One region of the Streptomyces rubradiris genome, then DNA from elsewhere that is predicted to be linked to it. Evidence: predicted binding sites of a transcription regulator. Region 1 holds the regulator's gene; the other holds the start of a gene.
What was found. The regulator HspR, encoded in region 1, represses chaperone genes until heat shock. The targets are predictions, from matches to a motif close to TTGAGNNNNNNNNNCTCAA.

Region 1 (7,428 bases):
CCAGCGCCTGCGCGAGGCCGCCGAGAAGGCCAAGATCGAGCTGTCCTCCTCCACCGAGACCTCGATCAACCTGCCGTACATCACGGCGTCCGCCGAGGGCCCGCTGCACCTGGACGAGAAGCTCACCCGCGCCCAGTTCCAGCAGCTGACGGCCGACCTGCTGGAGCGCTGCAAGACGCCGTTCCACAACGTCATCAAGGACGCCGGCATCTCCATCAACGACATCGACCACGTCGTGCTCGTCGGTGGCTCCACCCGTATGCCCGCCGTCGCCGAGCTGGTCAAGGAGCTGACCGGCGGCAAGGAGGCCAACAAGGGTGTGAACCCGGACGAGGTCGTCGCCATCGGCGCCTCGCTCCAGGCCGGTGTCCTCAAGGGCGAGGTCAAGGACGTCCTGCTGCTCGACGTCACCCCGCTGTCCCTCGGCATCGAGACCAAGGGCGGCATCATGACCAAGCTGATCGAGCGCAACACCACGATCCCGACCAAGCGCTCGGAGATCTTCACCACGGCCGAGGACAACCAGCCGTCGGTGCAGATCCAGGTCTACCAGGGCGAGCGCGAGATCGCGGCGTACAACAAGAAGCTCGGCATGTTCGAGCTGACCGGTCTGCCGCCGGCGCCGCGCGGCGTCCCGCAGATCGAGGTCTCCTTCGACATCGACGCCAACGGCATCATGCACGTCACGGCGAAGGACCTCGGCACCGGCAAGGAGCAGAAGATGACCGTCACCGGCGGCTCCTCGCTCCCCAAGGAAGAGGTCGACCGCATGCGCGAGGAGGCCGAGCGCTACGCGGAGGAGGACCACAAGCGCCGCGAGGCCGCCGAGACCCGCAACCAGGGCGAGCAGCTCGTCTACCAGACCGAGAAGTTCCTCAAGGACAACGAGGACAAGGTCCCCGGCGAGGTCAAGACCGAGGTGGAGTCCGCCGTCGCCGAGCTGAAGGAGAAGCTCAAGGGCGAGGACACCGCCGAGATCCGCACCGCCACCGAGAAGGTCGCGGCCGTCTCGCAGAAGCTGGGCCAGGCCCTGTACGCCGACGCCCAGGGCGCCCAGGCCGCCGGCGGCGCCCCCGCCGGTGACGCCAAGGACGACGACGTCGTGGACGCCGAGATCGTGGACGACGAGCGCAAGGACGGTGCCGCGTGACGGAGGAGACCCCGGGCTTCGAGGAGAAGCCCGACGTCCCCTCCGGCGCCACCTCCGACGACGCCGAGCCGAAGGCCGCCTCCGAGGAGGGGGCGGCCCCGGCCGGGGACGGGAACGCAGAGAACGCCGGGCTGGTCGCCCAGCTGGACCAGGTGCGTACGGCGCTCAGCGAGCGCACGGCGGACCTCCAGCGCCTCCAGGCCGAGTACCAGAACTACCGCCGCCGCGTCGAGCGCGACCGGGCCGCGGTCAAGGAGATCGCCGTGGCGAACCTCCTGACCGAGCTGCTCCCGGTGCTCGACGACATCGGCCGGGCCCGGGAACACGGCGAACTGGTCGGCGGCTTCAAGTCGGTGGCCGAGTCGCTGGAGACCGTCGCGGCCAAGATGGGCCTGCAGCAGTTCGGCAAGGAGGGCGAGCCCTTCGACCCGACCATCCACGAGGCCCTGATGCACAGCTACGCGCCGGACGTCACGGAGACGACCTGCGTGGCGATCCTCCAGCCGGGGTATCGCATCGGCGAGCGCACCATCCGCCCCGCGCGGGTGGCCGTGGCCGAGCCGCAGCCCGGCGCGCAGACCGTCAAGGCGGACCAGGCGGAGGACGCCGCCGAGGAGAAGACCGCGGCGGACGGCGACAAGGAGAACGGTGGCCCGGACGAGGGCTGACGTGACGGCACAGGGGAAGGAGGGACGTCGGGGATGAGCACCAAGGACTTCATCGAGAAGGACTACTACAAGGTCCTCGGCGTCCCCAAGGACGCCACCGAGGCCGAGATCAAGAAGGCGTACCGGAAGCTCGCCCGCGAGTTCCACCCGGACGCCAACAAGGGCAACGCCAAGGCCGAGGAGCGCTTCAAGGAGATCTCCGAGGCGAACGACGTCCTCGGCGACCCCAAGAAGCGCAAGGAGTACGACGAGGCGCGCGCGCTGTTCGGAAACGGCGGCTTCCGCCCCGGACCGGGCGCGGCCGGCGGCTCCTTCAACTTCGACCTGGGCGACCTGTTCGGCGGCGCCGCCCAGGGCGGAGGCTTCGGCGGCGGCATCGGTGACGTCTTCGGGGGCTTGTTCAACCGGGGCGGCGCCGCGGGTCCGCGGACCCAGCCCCGGCGCGGCCAGGACGTCGAGTCCGAGGTGACGCTGAGCTTCACGGAGGCCATCGAGGGCGCCACGGTGCCGCTGCGGATGTCCTCCCAGGCGCCCTGCAAGGCCTGTTCGGGCACCGGCGACAAGAACGGCACACCGCGCGTGTGCCCGACCTGCGTCGGCACCGGACAGGTCGCGCGGGGCTCCGGCGGCGGCTTCTCGCTCACCGACCCCTGCCCCGACTGCAAGGGCCGCGGCCTGATCGCCGAGCACCCCTGCGAGGAGTGCAAGGGCAGCGGGCGCGCCAAGTCGTCGCGGACGATGCAGGTCCGCATCCCCGCGGGGGTGACCGACGGCCAGCGCATCCGGCTGCGCGGCAAGGGCGCGCCCGGCGAGCGGGGCGGCCCGGCCGGCGATCTGTACGTGGTCGTCCACGTCCGGGAGCACCCGGTGTTCGGGCGCAAGGGCGACAACCTCACCGTCACCGTGCCGGTGACGTATCCCGAGGCGGCCCTCGGCGGCGAGGTGCGGGTGCCGACCCTCGGCGGCCCGCCCGTCACCCTGAAACTGCCCCCGGGCACCCCGAACGGCCGTACGATGCGGGCCCGGGGCAAGGGCGCGGTCCGCAAGGACGGCACCCGCGGCGATCTGCTGGTCACCGTGGAGGTGCGTGTTCCCGAGGACCTGTCGGGGAAGGCTCGTGACGCGCTGGAGGCGTATCGCGAGGCGACCGCGGGCGAGGACCCGCGGGCGGAGCTGTTCGAGGCCGCGAAGGGAGCTTGAGAGAGATGGATGGCCGTCGTCCCCGCCAGCGCGGGGGTTTCTCACCGTACGAACTGACCGACGAGACCCCGGTCTACGTCATCTCGGTGGCGGCCCAGCTCTCCGGACTCCACCCGCAGACGCTGCGCCAGTACGACCGCCTGGGCCTGGTCTCCCCCGACCGCACCGCCGGCCGGGGCCGGCGCTACTCGGCCCGTGACATCGAACTGCTCCGCCAGGTGCAGCAGTTGTCGCAGGACGAGGGCATCAACCTGGCCGGTATCAAGCGGATCATCGAGCTGGAGAACCAGGTCGCCGCGCTCCAGTCCCGGGTCGCGGAGCTGGAGGCGGCCCTGGACGGCGCGGCGGCGGCGATGCGGCAGCGCGAGGCCGCGGTGCACGCCTCCTACCGGCGCGATCTGGTGCCGTACCAGGAGGTCCAGCAGACCAGCGCGCTGGTGGTGTGGCGGCCCAAGCGGCAGCAGCAGGACTGAACGCGTACAGCGCGTGGAGAGGGGCCCGGTGTGTACCGGGCCCCTTTCGCGTTGTCCGGCGCGCTGGCCGGAATCATTCGTTCTCCTGACCGGTCCGGAGCCCGGCCCGGGGCCGCCGGTGATCACCACTCGTGGTGAACCGGGCCGGTTGTGCGGATCTGGTCCGCCGCGTGAACTTCCTTGAGATGGAGGGTGGGTAAAGGGCCTTTGCAGGCGGTTTCGCGTGACCTTCACAGGGTCAGCCGAGCGTGGTGTTGCGCACTCGTTAAGTGATTTTTCTTGACGCCGGGTGGGCGCTGCGCGTTGTCTTTTCAGACATCTGGTCGTAGCGCAGTACCCCTCCGTACCACACCTGAAGTGAGCCCCCGAATGCGTCGTATCGCCATGTCCGTGGCCGCCTCCACGATGACCCTCTCGCTCGCCGGCTGCGGCGTGCTGAACGCGACGGAGGACGGGGCGAGCGCGAGCCCGACCAAGGGCGACGACATCACCGTGGGCCTGCTGCTGCCGGAGAAGGCGAACACCCGCTACGACAAGTTCGACTACCCCATCATCAAGCGCAAGGTCGCCGAACTCACCCACGACAAGGGCAAGGTCGAGTACGCCAACGCCGAGGCGAGCGCCGCCCGCCAGGCCGAGCAGCTGCGCAACATGATCGACGCCAAGGCCGACGTCATCCTGCTGGACGCCGTGGACGCGCACGCCATCGCCGGCGAGGTGCAGAAGGCCAAGGACGCCGGCATCCCGGTCATCGCCTACGACCGCCTGGCCGAGGGGCCGATCGACGCCTACGTCTCCTTCGACAACGAGCTGGTCGGCGAGGTGCAGGGCCGGACCCTGCTGGAGGCGCTGGGCTCGACCGCCGACACCTCCGACAAGATCGTGATGATGAACGGCTCGCCCACCGACCCCAACGCCAAGCAGTTCAAGCAGGGCGCGCTCTCCGAGCTGAACGGCAAGGTGACGATCGCCGACAGCTACGACACCACGGACTGGAAGCCGGAGAACGCCGAGGCGAACATGGCCAAGGCGATCGCCAAGCTCGGCAAGGCCGGCATCGCCGGTGTCTACTCGGCCAACGACGGCATGGCGGGCGGTGTCATCAAGGCCCTGAAGGCGGCGGGCGTCACCAGCCTGCCCCCGGTCACCGGCCAGGACGCCGACCTGGACGCGGTGCAGCGGGTCGTGGCCGGCGAGCAGTACATGAGCGTCTACAAGTCCTACCCGGACGAGGCCGAGGCCGCCGCGCAGATGGCCGTCATGCGCATCCAGGGCAAGGGCATCCAGTTCGACGCCCTCACCCGGGACCGGGTGGACAGCCCCACCACCAAGGACATCCCGGCGCGGCTGCTCCAGGTGAGCGCGCTGACCAAGGACACCATCAAGGACACGGTCATCGCGGACGGCATCTACTCGGCCGGTGACATCTGCACCGCCAGGTACAAGACGGCCTGCGCGGCGATCGGGCTGAAGTGACCGGTCCGGTGCGTGTCCGGCGGTGCCGGAGCCACCGGTGCGCCGCCCTCGCCACCCCGGTGTGATGTGATGGCCGGGCACCCCCCCAAACCCGGGCGGACCGGGATCACTTGGGTGGCGCCGTCGGGGCACCCGTGTTGCGGAGCCGGTCGGCGCCGCGCATAGTTGCGCTGCGGAAGTGGCAGCACACCGGGGGTGAAATGGGCGATGGCCGGGCACGGGGCGGAGGAGCATCCTCACGGTGCCGACCGGCTGTGTGAGGCCGGGGATCGGGTGTACTCCCGTGCCGTGCGCCGGGGGCGGGTGCCGCGCTCGGACGCCGGGCCCGTGCCCTGCCTGCTGGACCTGGCGCTGCTGCACCCCGACCCCGACGACATGGACTGGCTGGTGCCGACCTCCCCGCAGGAGGTCATGACCCGGCTGCTGCGCGGGGTCTACGACGAGGTCAGCGCGAGCCAGCGGCGGGTGGGCTCCGCGGTGTCCGCTTTCGAGTGGTACGCGGGCCTGGGCCGGCAGCGCGACGCCCTGGCGGCACCGGCCGAGGGCAGCGCCATCCGGGTCCTGGACGGGCTGGCCCGCATCCAGACCGCGATGGACGAGGCGACCGAGGCGTGCACCACCGAGGTGCTCACCGTGCAGCCCGGCGGCATCCGGCGGGAGGCGGAACTCACCGAGGGCCTGCACCGGGCGCTGGCGCTGCGCGGCCGGGGCGTGCGCATGCGCGACCTGTACACGCACGTGGCGCGGCACGGGCAGGGGCTGCTGAACTACCTGGAGCTGATGGGCGACACGGTGGAGGCCCGGACCCTGGACGAGGTCATCGACCGGCTGATCCTCTTCGACCGCACGGTGGCCTTCATCCCCGCCAACGCCGACCGCACGATGGCCCTGGAGCTGCGCCACCCGGCGCTCGTGGAGTACCTGGTGACGGTCTTCGAGCGGCTGTGGCGGCTGGCCATCCCGCTGACGGCGCCGCTGCCGGACACCGGCATCGAGGGGATCTCGCACCGGGAGCAGTCCATCGCCGCGCTGCTGGCGGAGGGCCACCAGGACGCGGTGATCGCCGAGCGGCTGGGCATCAGCGTGCGTACCTGCCGGGCGCACATCGCCCGGCTGTCGGAGACCCTGGGCGCGGCCAGCCGCACCCAGCTCGGTGTGCGCATCGCCCAGGTGGGCCTGGACGGGCACCGTCCGCCCCGGCCGGCCGGGGCGATGGCCGGCGCGGACCCGGAACCCCCGGCGGGCTGAACCGGCCGGGCCGGCTCAGTGGTCGCGGTCCAGGATGCCGGACTGGGCGATGAGATAGCCGAGTTGGGCACGGCTGCCGCTGCCGAGGGCGTGGGCCAGCTTGGCGATGTGGGCCCGGCAGGTGCGCACGTTCATGCCGAGGCGGCGGGCGATGGCCTCGTCCACGTGCCCCTCGACCAGCAGCTTGGCTATGGAGTGCTGGACCTCGGTGATGCCGTCGGAGGCGGTCTCGTAGGGGGCGCCGGCGCTCAGCGGGACCGCGCGGGCCCACATGAACTCGAAGACCTTGACCAGGTAGCGGACGAGCCCGGGATGGCGCAGTTCGAGCGCGACCTCCCCGTCGTCCCGGGTGGGGATGAAGGCCACCGTCTCGTCGCAGATGATCAGCCGCTCGGCCAGTTCGTCGATCGTCCGGTACTCCACCTTGCCGTCGGCGAACTGGGCCACGTAGGCCAGCGTCTCGGGGCTGTAGCGGGCGGGGTGCTGGTAGAGGGTGCGGATGCGGCAGCCGCGCTCGATCAGCGGGCGGTCGCGCTCCAGGGCCTTGGCGAGGGTGTGTTCGAGCCGTCGGCGGCTCGGCTGGACCGTGAGCATCTCGCTCTGGCACTGGGAGGTGGCCAGGTCCAGCGCGGCGTTGATCCGGTCCAGGCCCTCCAGCACGGTGATCGAGTGGGTGGTCGCCGTCGGCTGGGCGCTGATGCTCATGAACGGCTCGAAAGCGTCGGCGAGTTCGATGGACTCCCGGCGGCGCTGGGTGATCTCCTGCTCGATCGGGTTGAGCCGCTGGGCCAGGGCGATGGACGGGGGGACCGGGCGCAGCCAGTTGGGGTCGTCGGGATCGGGGTGGAGGAGGGCGAACTCCATCAGGCAGGGGGCGGCTTCCACGTCGGCGCGGGCTATGCGCCCCGTTCGGAGGGCATTCCCGTACAGACGGCTCCCTTCCTCGCACAGGTCGGTCAGACCGTGGGGATGTGTCCGTTTAATCTCGTTTATCGCCAAATCTCCACCCCCCAGGGTCATGAACGTGCAGGAACATGATGCATCGTTTGTGTGGCCATGACGTGCCGGAATGGGCCATCGTCGTATCCGGACGGGGGAGAGGTGACCTTCACATGAGGACGAAGCCGACTATGCATAAGACAATGCTTCGCTCGGCGCTTGTCGCCGCCTTCTCCGCCGCCTTGGCCTTCGGCGTACTGACCGGTCATGCGGG
Region 2 (7,428 bases), 1.1 Mb from region 1:
GGTGGCGATCATCGAGAAGACCGTGATGAAGCGCAGCTCCGTCTGGGTGTGCACCGCGACGAGCGACAGGCCGGTGGTGATGAGCACCGCGATGACGACCAGCGCACCCAGCTTGGTCTTGATCGAGAACGGGCGCACGCCGCCCCAGGGTTCCTCGCCGAGGGCCCCGGGGCTCCTCCGTGCGGCCTGGCGCCCGCTGCCGCTCACAGGGTCGGTGTCTCCAGCGCGTAGCCCACGCCGTGCACGGTCCGGATCCGCTCCGCGCCGATCTTGCGGCGCAGCGCCTTGATGTGGCTGTCGACCGTGCGGGTGCCGGAGGCGTCCGCCCAGTCCCACACCTCGGCCAGCAACTGCTCCCGGGAGAGCACCGCGCGCGGGGTGTTCGCCAGGCACACCAGCAGGTCGAACTCGGTCGGCGTCAGGTGGACGTCCTCGGACTTCACCCGCACCCGGCGCTGGGCGTGGTCGATCTCCAGCTCGCCGAGGCGCAGGATGCCGGTGCGGGGCGTGGCGGCGGCCAGCGCGGCCCGCTCCACCCGGCGCAGCAGCACATGCACCCGGGCCGCCAGCTCACGCATGGAGAACGGCTTGGTCATGTAGTCGTCGGCGCCCACGCCGAGCCCGACCAGCATGTCCGTCTCGTCGTCCCGCGCGGTCAGCATCAGCACCGGCACCGGCCGTTGCGCCTGCACCCGCCGGCACACCTCCAGGCCGTCGAAGCCGGGCAGCATGATGTCGAGGATCAGCAGGTCGGGCTGCCAGGCCTCGGCCGTGTCGACGGCGGCCGGACCGTCGGCCGCCGTCTGCACCAGGAATCCCTCGGCACGGAGCCGGGCCGCGATGGCGTCGACGATCGTGGGGTCGTCCTCGACGACCAGCACCCGGCGCTGTGCGCCCGGGGTGGTCGTCGCCGCGCCGCTCTGGGAGGTGTGTGTCTGCTCCATCGCCCGCCCCTGTTGTGTTGCTTTCCGGAATCCGTGGGGTGATCCCATGTCTGCGTCCGACGCTTGCCCGATCGGCTGAATGATCCGCGTCAGGGCAGCACATTACGGGGACTCACCGCGCTGTCGCTATCCAGGTCGGACGGCGAGGTGGACGGCGTCGGGAACGCCCCGGGCAACGGGCACCTCTTCGGTACGCACCCGCTGGAACCCGGCATTCCGCAAGGTTCCTTCAAATTCCGGAGAGGGTTCGGCGGACCACACCGCGAGCACTCCGCCGGGCCTCAACACCCTTGCGCAGGCCGCCAGTCCGGCCGGTGAATAGAGGCTGTCGTTGTCCTCGGTGACGGTCCAGCCGGGGCCGTTGTCGATGTCGAGGCAGAGCGCGTCGAACGTGTCGGATGTCTCATTGACGTACGCGACGAGGTCGGATCGGACGATCGTGGTGCGGGGGTCGGCGAGGGCGCCGGCGGAGATCTCGGCGAGCGGGCCGCCTTGGTGCCAGTCGATGACGGCGGGCTCGCGTTCGACCACGGTGATCCGGCCCCACCTCGGATCGGCGGCGGCGTGTGCGAGCGAGAAGCCCACGCCCAGCCCCCCGATCAGCACCGCCGGGGCCGCGCGCCCGTCCAGCGCGTCACGGGCGGCGTCGACCAGCAGCCGCTCCGAGCGGCCGTCGGAGGTGTCCATCAGGAAGCAGCCGTTGGCGATGATCTGCAGGAGCGCACCGTGCCTGCGCAGCACCACCTCGCCGTACGGGCCTTCGCGTCGATCCAGGACCACGGGGGTGTCGTACACGGCAGTCATGTCCCCCATCCTGCTCGAACAGGGCCCGATGGTCACGGGAATTGGACAGGACGCCCACGGACGAGTGGTCCACGGCGAGGGCGGGCGGGGCGGCCGACGGGTGTGGGGCCGACCGGTCCTCACCGCCGAGGCCCCGGGTGCGCCGGTGGGAGCAACTGATCGCTCAGAGCGAACAAGTCTCCGGGAACAATCGGCTCCGCCGGAACATTGAGTCGGCATAGCTCAAGTTGACTGCCTAAGGGGAGATCATGGCTGCTGAGTCACCGGCGTTCACGCTGACCCTGCCCGTGCTGCCGCTCGACGACGAAGTGGTACTGCCCGGCATGGTGGTTCCGCTGGACCTGAGCGACGCCGAGGTGCGGGCCGCGGTGGAGGCCGCGCAGGCCGCCGCCCGCTCCGAACCCGGCAAGCCCAAGGTGCTGCTGGTGCCTCGGGTCGACGGCACGTACGCCAAGACGGGCGTCCTCGGCACGGTGGAGCAGGTGGGCCGGCTGGCCGACGGTGACCCCGGGGCCCTGATCCGCGGCCGGAGCCGGGTCCGCATCGGCGCCGGCACCACCGGACCGGGCGCCGCGCTCTGGGTCGAGGGCGCCGGCGTCGAGGAGAGCGTGCCGGACCCGCTGCCGGGTCAGGTCGCCGAACTCGTCAAGGAGTACAAGGCGCTCGCCACCAGCTGGCTGCGCAAGCGCGGCGCCTGGCAGGTCGTGGACCGCGTCCAGGCCATCGACGACGTCTCCGCGCTGGCCGACAACTCCGGCTACTCGCCCTTCCTGTCCACCGAGCAGAAGGTCGAACTGCTGGAGACCGCCGACCCGGTGGCCCGCCTCCGCCTCGCCACCCAGCAGCTGCGCGACCACCTCGCCGAGCAGGAGGTGGCCGAGACCATCGCCAAGGACGTCCAGGAAGGCGTCGACAAGCAGCAGCGCGAGTTCCTGCTGCGCCGTCAGCTGGAGGCCGTGCGCAAGGAACTGCGCGAGCTGAACGGGGAGAACTCCAAGGACGCGGCCGAGGAGTCCGACGACTACCGCGCCCGTGTGGAGGCCGCCGACCTGCCGGAGAAGGTCCGCGAGGCCGCCCTGAAGGAGGTCGACAAGCTGGAGCGCGCCTCCGACCAGTCGCCCGAGGGCTCCTGGATCCGCACCTGGCTGGACACCGTCCTGGAGATGCCGTGGAACGAGCGAACCGATGACAGCGCTTCCGCGTACGACATCCGGGGTGCCAAGGCCGTGCTCGACGCCGAGCACGCGGGCCTGGAGGACGTCAAGGAACGCATCACCGAGTACCTGGCCGTGCGCAAGCGGCGCGCCGACCGGGGCCTGGGCGTCGTCGGCGGGCGGCGCGGCGGCGCGGTGCTGGCCCTCGTCGGCCCGCCCGGCGTCGGCAAGACCAGCCTCGGCGAGTCCGTCGCGCACGCCATGGGCCGCAAGTTCGTCCGGGTCGCCCTCGGCGGCGTCCGGGACGAGGCCGAGATCCGCGGCCACCGCCGTACGTACGTGGGTGCGCTGCCCGGCCGGATCGTGCGCGCCGTCAAGGAGGCCGGGTCGATGAACCCGGTGATCCTGCTGGACGAGATCGACAAGGTGGGCTCCGACTTCCGGGGCGACCCGGCCGCCGCCCTGCTCGAAGTCCTCGACCCGGCGCAGAACCACACCTTCCGCGACCACTACCTGGAGGTCGAGCTGGACCTCTCCGACGTGGTCTTCCTCGCCACCGCCAACGTCCTGGAGGCCATCCCGGAGGCCCTCGCCGACCGCATGGAGATCGTCCGCCTGGACGGCTACACCGAGGACGAGAAGGTCGTCATCGCCCGCGACCACCTGCTCCCGCGCCAGCTGGAGCGGGCCGGCCTGGACCGGGACGAGGTCACCCTGGAGGAGAGCGCCCTGCGCAAGCTGGCCGGCGAGTACACGCGCGAGGCGGGCGTGCGCACCCTGGAGCGCTCGATCGCGCGCCTGCTGCGCAAGATCGCCGCTCAGCACGAACTGGGCGAGCGGGAGCTGCCGTTCACCGTCACCGACGGCGATCTGCGCGACCTGATCGGCCGGCCGCACCACGTGCCCGAGTCCGCGCAGGACCCGGCCGAGCGCCGTACGGCGGTGCCCGGCGTGGCGACCGGTCTCGCGGTCACCGGCGCCGGCGGCGACGTGCTCTACGTGGAGGCGTCCCTGGCCGACCCGGAGACGGGCGCGGCGGGCCTGACCCTGACCGGCCAGCTGGGTGACGTGATGAAGGAGTCGGCGCAGATCGCGCTGAGCTTCCTGCGCAGCCACGGCGCCGAACTGGAACTGCCGGTGGCCGACCTGAAGGACCGGGGCGTGCACATCCACTTCCCGGCGGGCGCGGTGCCCAAGGACGGCCCCAGCGCGGGCATCACGATGACCACGGCCCTCGCCTCGCTGCTGTCGGGCCGGCTGGTCCGCACGGATGTGGCGATGACCGGCGAGGTCTCGCTGACCGGCCGGGTCCTGCCCATCGGCGGCGTGAAGCAGAAGCTGCTCGCCGCCCACCGCGCCGGGGTGACCACCGTGATCATCCCCAAGCGCAACGAGCCCGACCTGGACGACGTGCCGGCCGAGGTGCTGGACAAGCTCGACGTCCACGCCGTCACCGACGTCCGCCAGGTCCTGGAGCTGGCGCTCGCGCCGGCCGCGGACGGCGTGGAGCCGGCGGTTCCCGCGGCGGCGTGACGGACGCCACGGGAAGGGCGGGGCCCGGGTTCCGTGAGGGAGGCCCGGGCCTCCGCCACACCCTGTACCCGCTGTTTCCCTCTCAGAGCGCGGCCGGGGTCTGCTCCGCCCACACCGTCTTGCCGGTCCGCTCGTGCCGGGTGCCCCAGCGCTCGGCGAGCTGCGCGACCAGCAGCAGCCCCCGGCCGCCCTCGTCGAAGATCCGGGCCCGGCGCATGTGCGGGGTGCTGCCGCTGGCGTCGTACACCTCGCAGATCAGGCCGGCGCCCGGGCGCAGCAGCCGGAGCCGGACGGGCGGGCGGCCGTAGCGGATGGCGTTGGTGACCAGTTCGCTGACGATCAGCTCGGTGGTGAACGCGGCCTCCTGGAGGTCCCAGGCGGACAGCTGCTCCTCCACGTACCGGCGGGCCAGGGAGACGACGGTCGGCTCGTGCTCCAGCTCCCAGCAGGCCACCCGGTCCTCGGGCAGGGCCCGGGTACGGGCCAGCAGCAGGGAGACGTGGTCGTCCGGGCGGGGGCCGGCCAGCCCGGTGAGGACCCGGTCGCACACCGAGTCCAGCGACGGCGCCGGACGGTCCGGTGCGCCGTACACCCCGTCCAGGGCCCGGCCGACGGCCCGGCCGTCGGGCTCGGACGGCCCGTTCGCGCACAGCGCCAGCAGGCTGCCCTCGGGCAGCTCCGTCTCGACCGCCTCGAAGGGCGGCCCGCCCAGCCCCAGCGGCGGCCCGGCGGGCACGTCGAGGACGCGGACGGCGCCGTCGGGGGTGACCACGGCGGGCGCCGGGTGCCCGGCCCGGGCCGCCGCGCACCGGCGCGATACGGGGTCGTAGACGGCGTACAGGCAGGTGGTGCCGATGCCGCCGGCGGTCTCGGTGGCCGGGTCCGCGCTGCTCTCGTCGGCCGCCAGCCGCAGCACCAGGTCGTCCAGGTGGGCGAGCAGCTCGTCGGCGGGCAGGTCCACGTCGGCCAGGGTGCGCACCGCCGTGCGCAGCCGGCCCACGGTGGCCGAGGCGCGGATGCCGCGGCCCGCCGCGTCGCCCGCGACGAGCGCCACCCGCGCCCCCGACAGCGGGATCACGTCGAACCACTCGCCGCCCGGACCGGTCCCGCCCGCGGCCGGCAGACAGCGGGTGGTGATCTCCAGGGCGGCCTGGTCGGGCAGCGGATGCGGCAGCAGGCCGTGCCGCAGGGGCGCGGTGTCGGGGGCCGGGGCCTCGGCGCGGGCCTGTTCGATGCAGGCGGCGGCCTTGGCGGTGAACTCCTCGGCGAGCCGTACGTCCTCCGGCCCGAACCGCTCCCGCCGCCGGGTACGGCCGAACAGGGCCACGCCGAGCGTGCCGCCCGCGCCGACCAGCGGCACCGCCAGCAGGGACCGGGTGCCGGAGGCGCGCAGCCACCCGGCGCACGGGTCCAGCGCCGCCCACTCGGCGATGCCCGGTTCCGCCGTGTCGTACAGCAGCGGGCGGGCGGTCGCCAGGCAGCGGGCGGGCGGCGAGCCGGCCGGGCAGACGACTGCCTCGCCGACGCAGGTGCCCCGGGTGGTCCCCGTGCCGTCCGGGACCGCGCGCAGGGCGGCCCGGCGCAGCACGACCTGCCCCGGCTGCGGGCCGCCGGCCCCGCTGCCGCCGGAACGCGGACGGTCCAGCAGGTCGACGGCCATCACGTCGGCCAGCCGGGGGACCGTGACCTTGCCGAGTTCCTGGGCGGCGAGGACCTGGTCCGCCGCCGACGCGGCGCGCGGGCCGGTCCGGTCCGCCGGGGACGGCCCGTCGGCGTCCGGGGCCGGCCGCGACACGGACAGGCAGACGGCCCGGACCCGGCCGTCGGCGTCCTTCAGCGGGGTGAGGACGGCGGTCCGGCCGAAGTCCGGGCCGAGCCGGCCCTGTGCCTCCTGCGGCCGGCCGGACTCCAGCGCCGCCCGCATGGACCGCTCGGCCTCCTCGCTCGCGGCGCCGGGCACGATGTGGGTCAGGCGCAGCCCGCGCATGGCGGCCTCGGGCAGGGCGAGGGCGTGCTCCAGCCGGCGGTTGGCCCGCAGCAGGCGCAGGTCCGGGTCGAAGACGGCCAGCGGGAACGGCGACTGGAGAAAGGTCCACTCCTCCAGGGGATCGCCGCGGGGCGGCTGCGGCCGGGCCGTCACCGGGCTCACCACCAGCCAGTCGGTGCGCCCGGCGGGGGAGGTGCGGCGGTGGGCGAGGACGTCCAGTTCCAGGCGCCGGCCGTCCTGGTGGCGCAGCGGGACGGTGCCGTGCCAGCGGCTGCGGCCGGCCAGGGTACGGCGGGCGCCGGCGGCGTCGGTGGCGAGCAGCGCGGCGGCGGGCCGGCCGACCACGGCCGGGGAGTCGTAGCCGAGCAGCCGCCGCGCGCCGTCGCTCCAGCCGGTCAGGATGCCCCGCTCATCGATGGTGGCCGTGGCCGTGTACGTCGCTGGTCGCTCCATCGCCGCTCATCTCGCCCTTGCTCGGCAGGCTCTCCTGACCAGCATGATCCCGGGCGGCGCGGAGCACCAACGCAGGGCGCGGGCCGGGGAGAACGGCCCGCGCCCGGAGGCGCCCGCCGGCCGGGGCCGTCCCCGCTCGCCACACGGCCCGCGGCCGGCCGCCGCTCAGCCGTTGGCCAGGGCCTGTACCCGGTCCAGGGCGCCGTTGAACTTGTTGTGGTCGCCGACCGTCGGGCCGGAGGAGGTGTACTGCCACATGGTGTAGAACGACCACCCGGCCGGCAGCGTCCCCGGGTCCGCGGCGTAGCGGGCGATCCACAGCGGGTGGTTCACCGCGAAGCCGCCGTAGTTGCCGGTGCACTGGGTCCACCAGGTGGTGGCGGTGTAGATCACGGCGTACCGCCCGGTGCGCGCCTTGTAGGTGTTGAGGAAGTCGGCGATCCAGCTGACCATCTGGCTCGCGGTCTTGCCGTAGCAGGCGGCGCCGTACGGGTTCCACTCGATGTCGAGGGCGCCGGGCAGGGTCTTGCCGTCCCGCGACCAGCCGCCGCCG

Region 2: lon (endopeptidase La) is a predicted target of HspR. The motif match lies at 1,956-1,974, and genes of this name have one in related genera.

Annotation. Positions count from the first base shown of each region.
Region 1 covers NZ_BNEA01000015.1:3,824,291-3,831,718, reverse strand. The annotation lists gene dnaK (molecular chaperone DnaK) at 1-1,150, shown strand, start outside; gene grpE (nucleotide exchange factor GrpE) at 1,147-1,818, shown strand; gene dnaJ (molecular chaperone DnaJ) at 1,852-3,018, shown strand; gene Srubr_RS30170 (heat shock protein transcriptional repressor HspR) at 3,024-3,491, shown strand; gene Srubr_RS30165 (sugar ABC transporter substrate-binding protein) at 3,861-4,967, shown strand; gene Srubr_RS30160 (helix-turn-helix transcriptional regulator) at 5,175-6,215, shown strand; gene Srubr_RS30155 (helix-turn-helix domain-containing protein) at 6,231-7,235, opposite strand.
Region 2 covers NZ_BNEA01000015.1:2,746,029-2,753,456, reverse strand. The annotation lists gene Srubr_RS25250 (HAMP domain-containing sensor histidine kinase) at 1-207, opposite strand, end outside; gene Srubr_RS25245 (response regulator transcription factor) at 204-944, opposite strand; gene Srubr_RS25240 (spermine/spermidine synthase domain-containing protein) at 1,071-1,748, opposite strand; gene lon (endopeptidase La) at 1,997-4,435, shown strand; gene Srubr_RS25230 (SpoIIE family protein phosphatase) at 4,518-6,875, opposite strand; gene Srubr_RS25225 (lysozyme) at 7,041-7,428, opposite strand, start outside.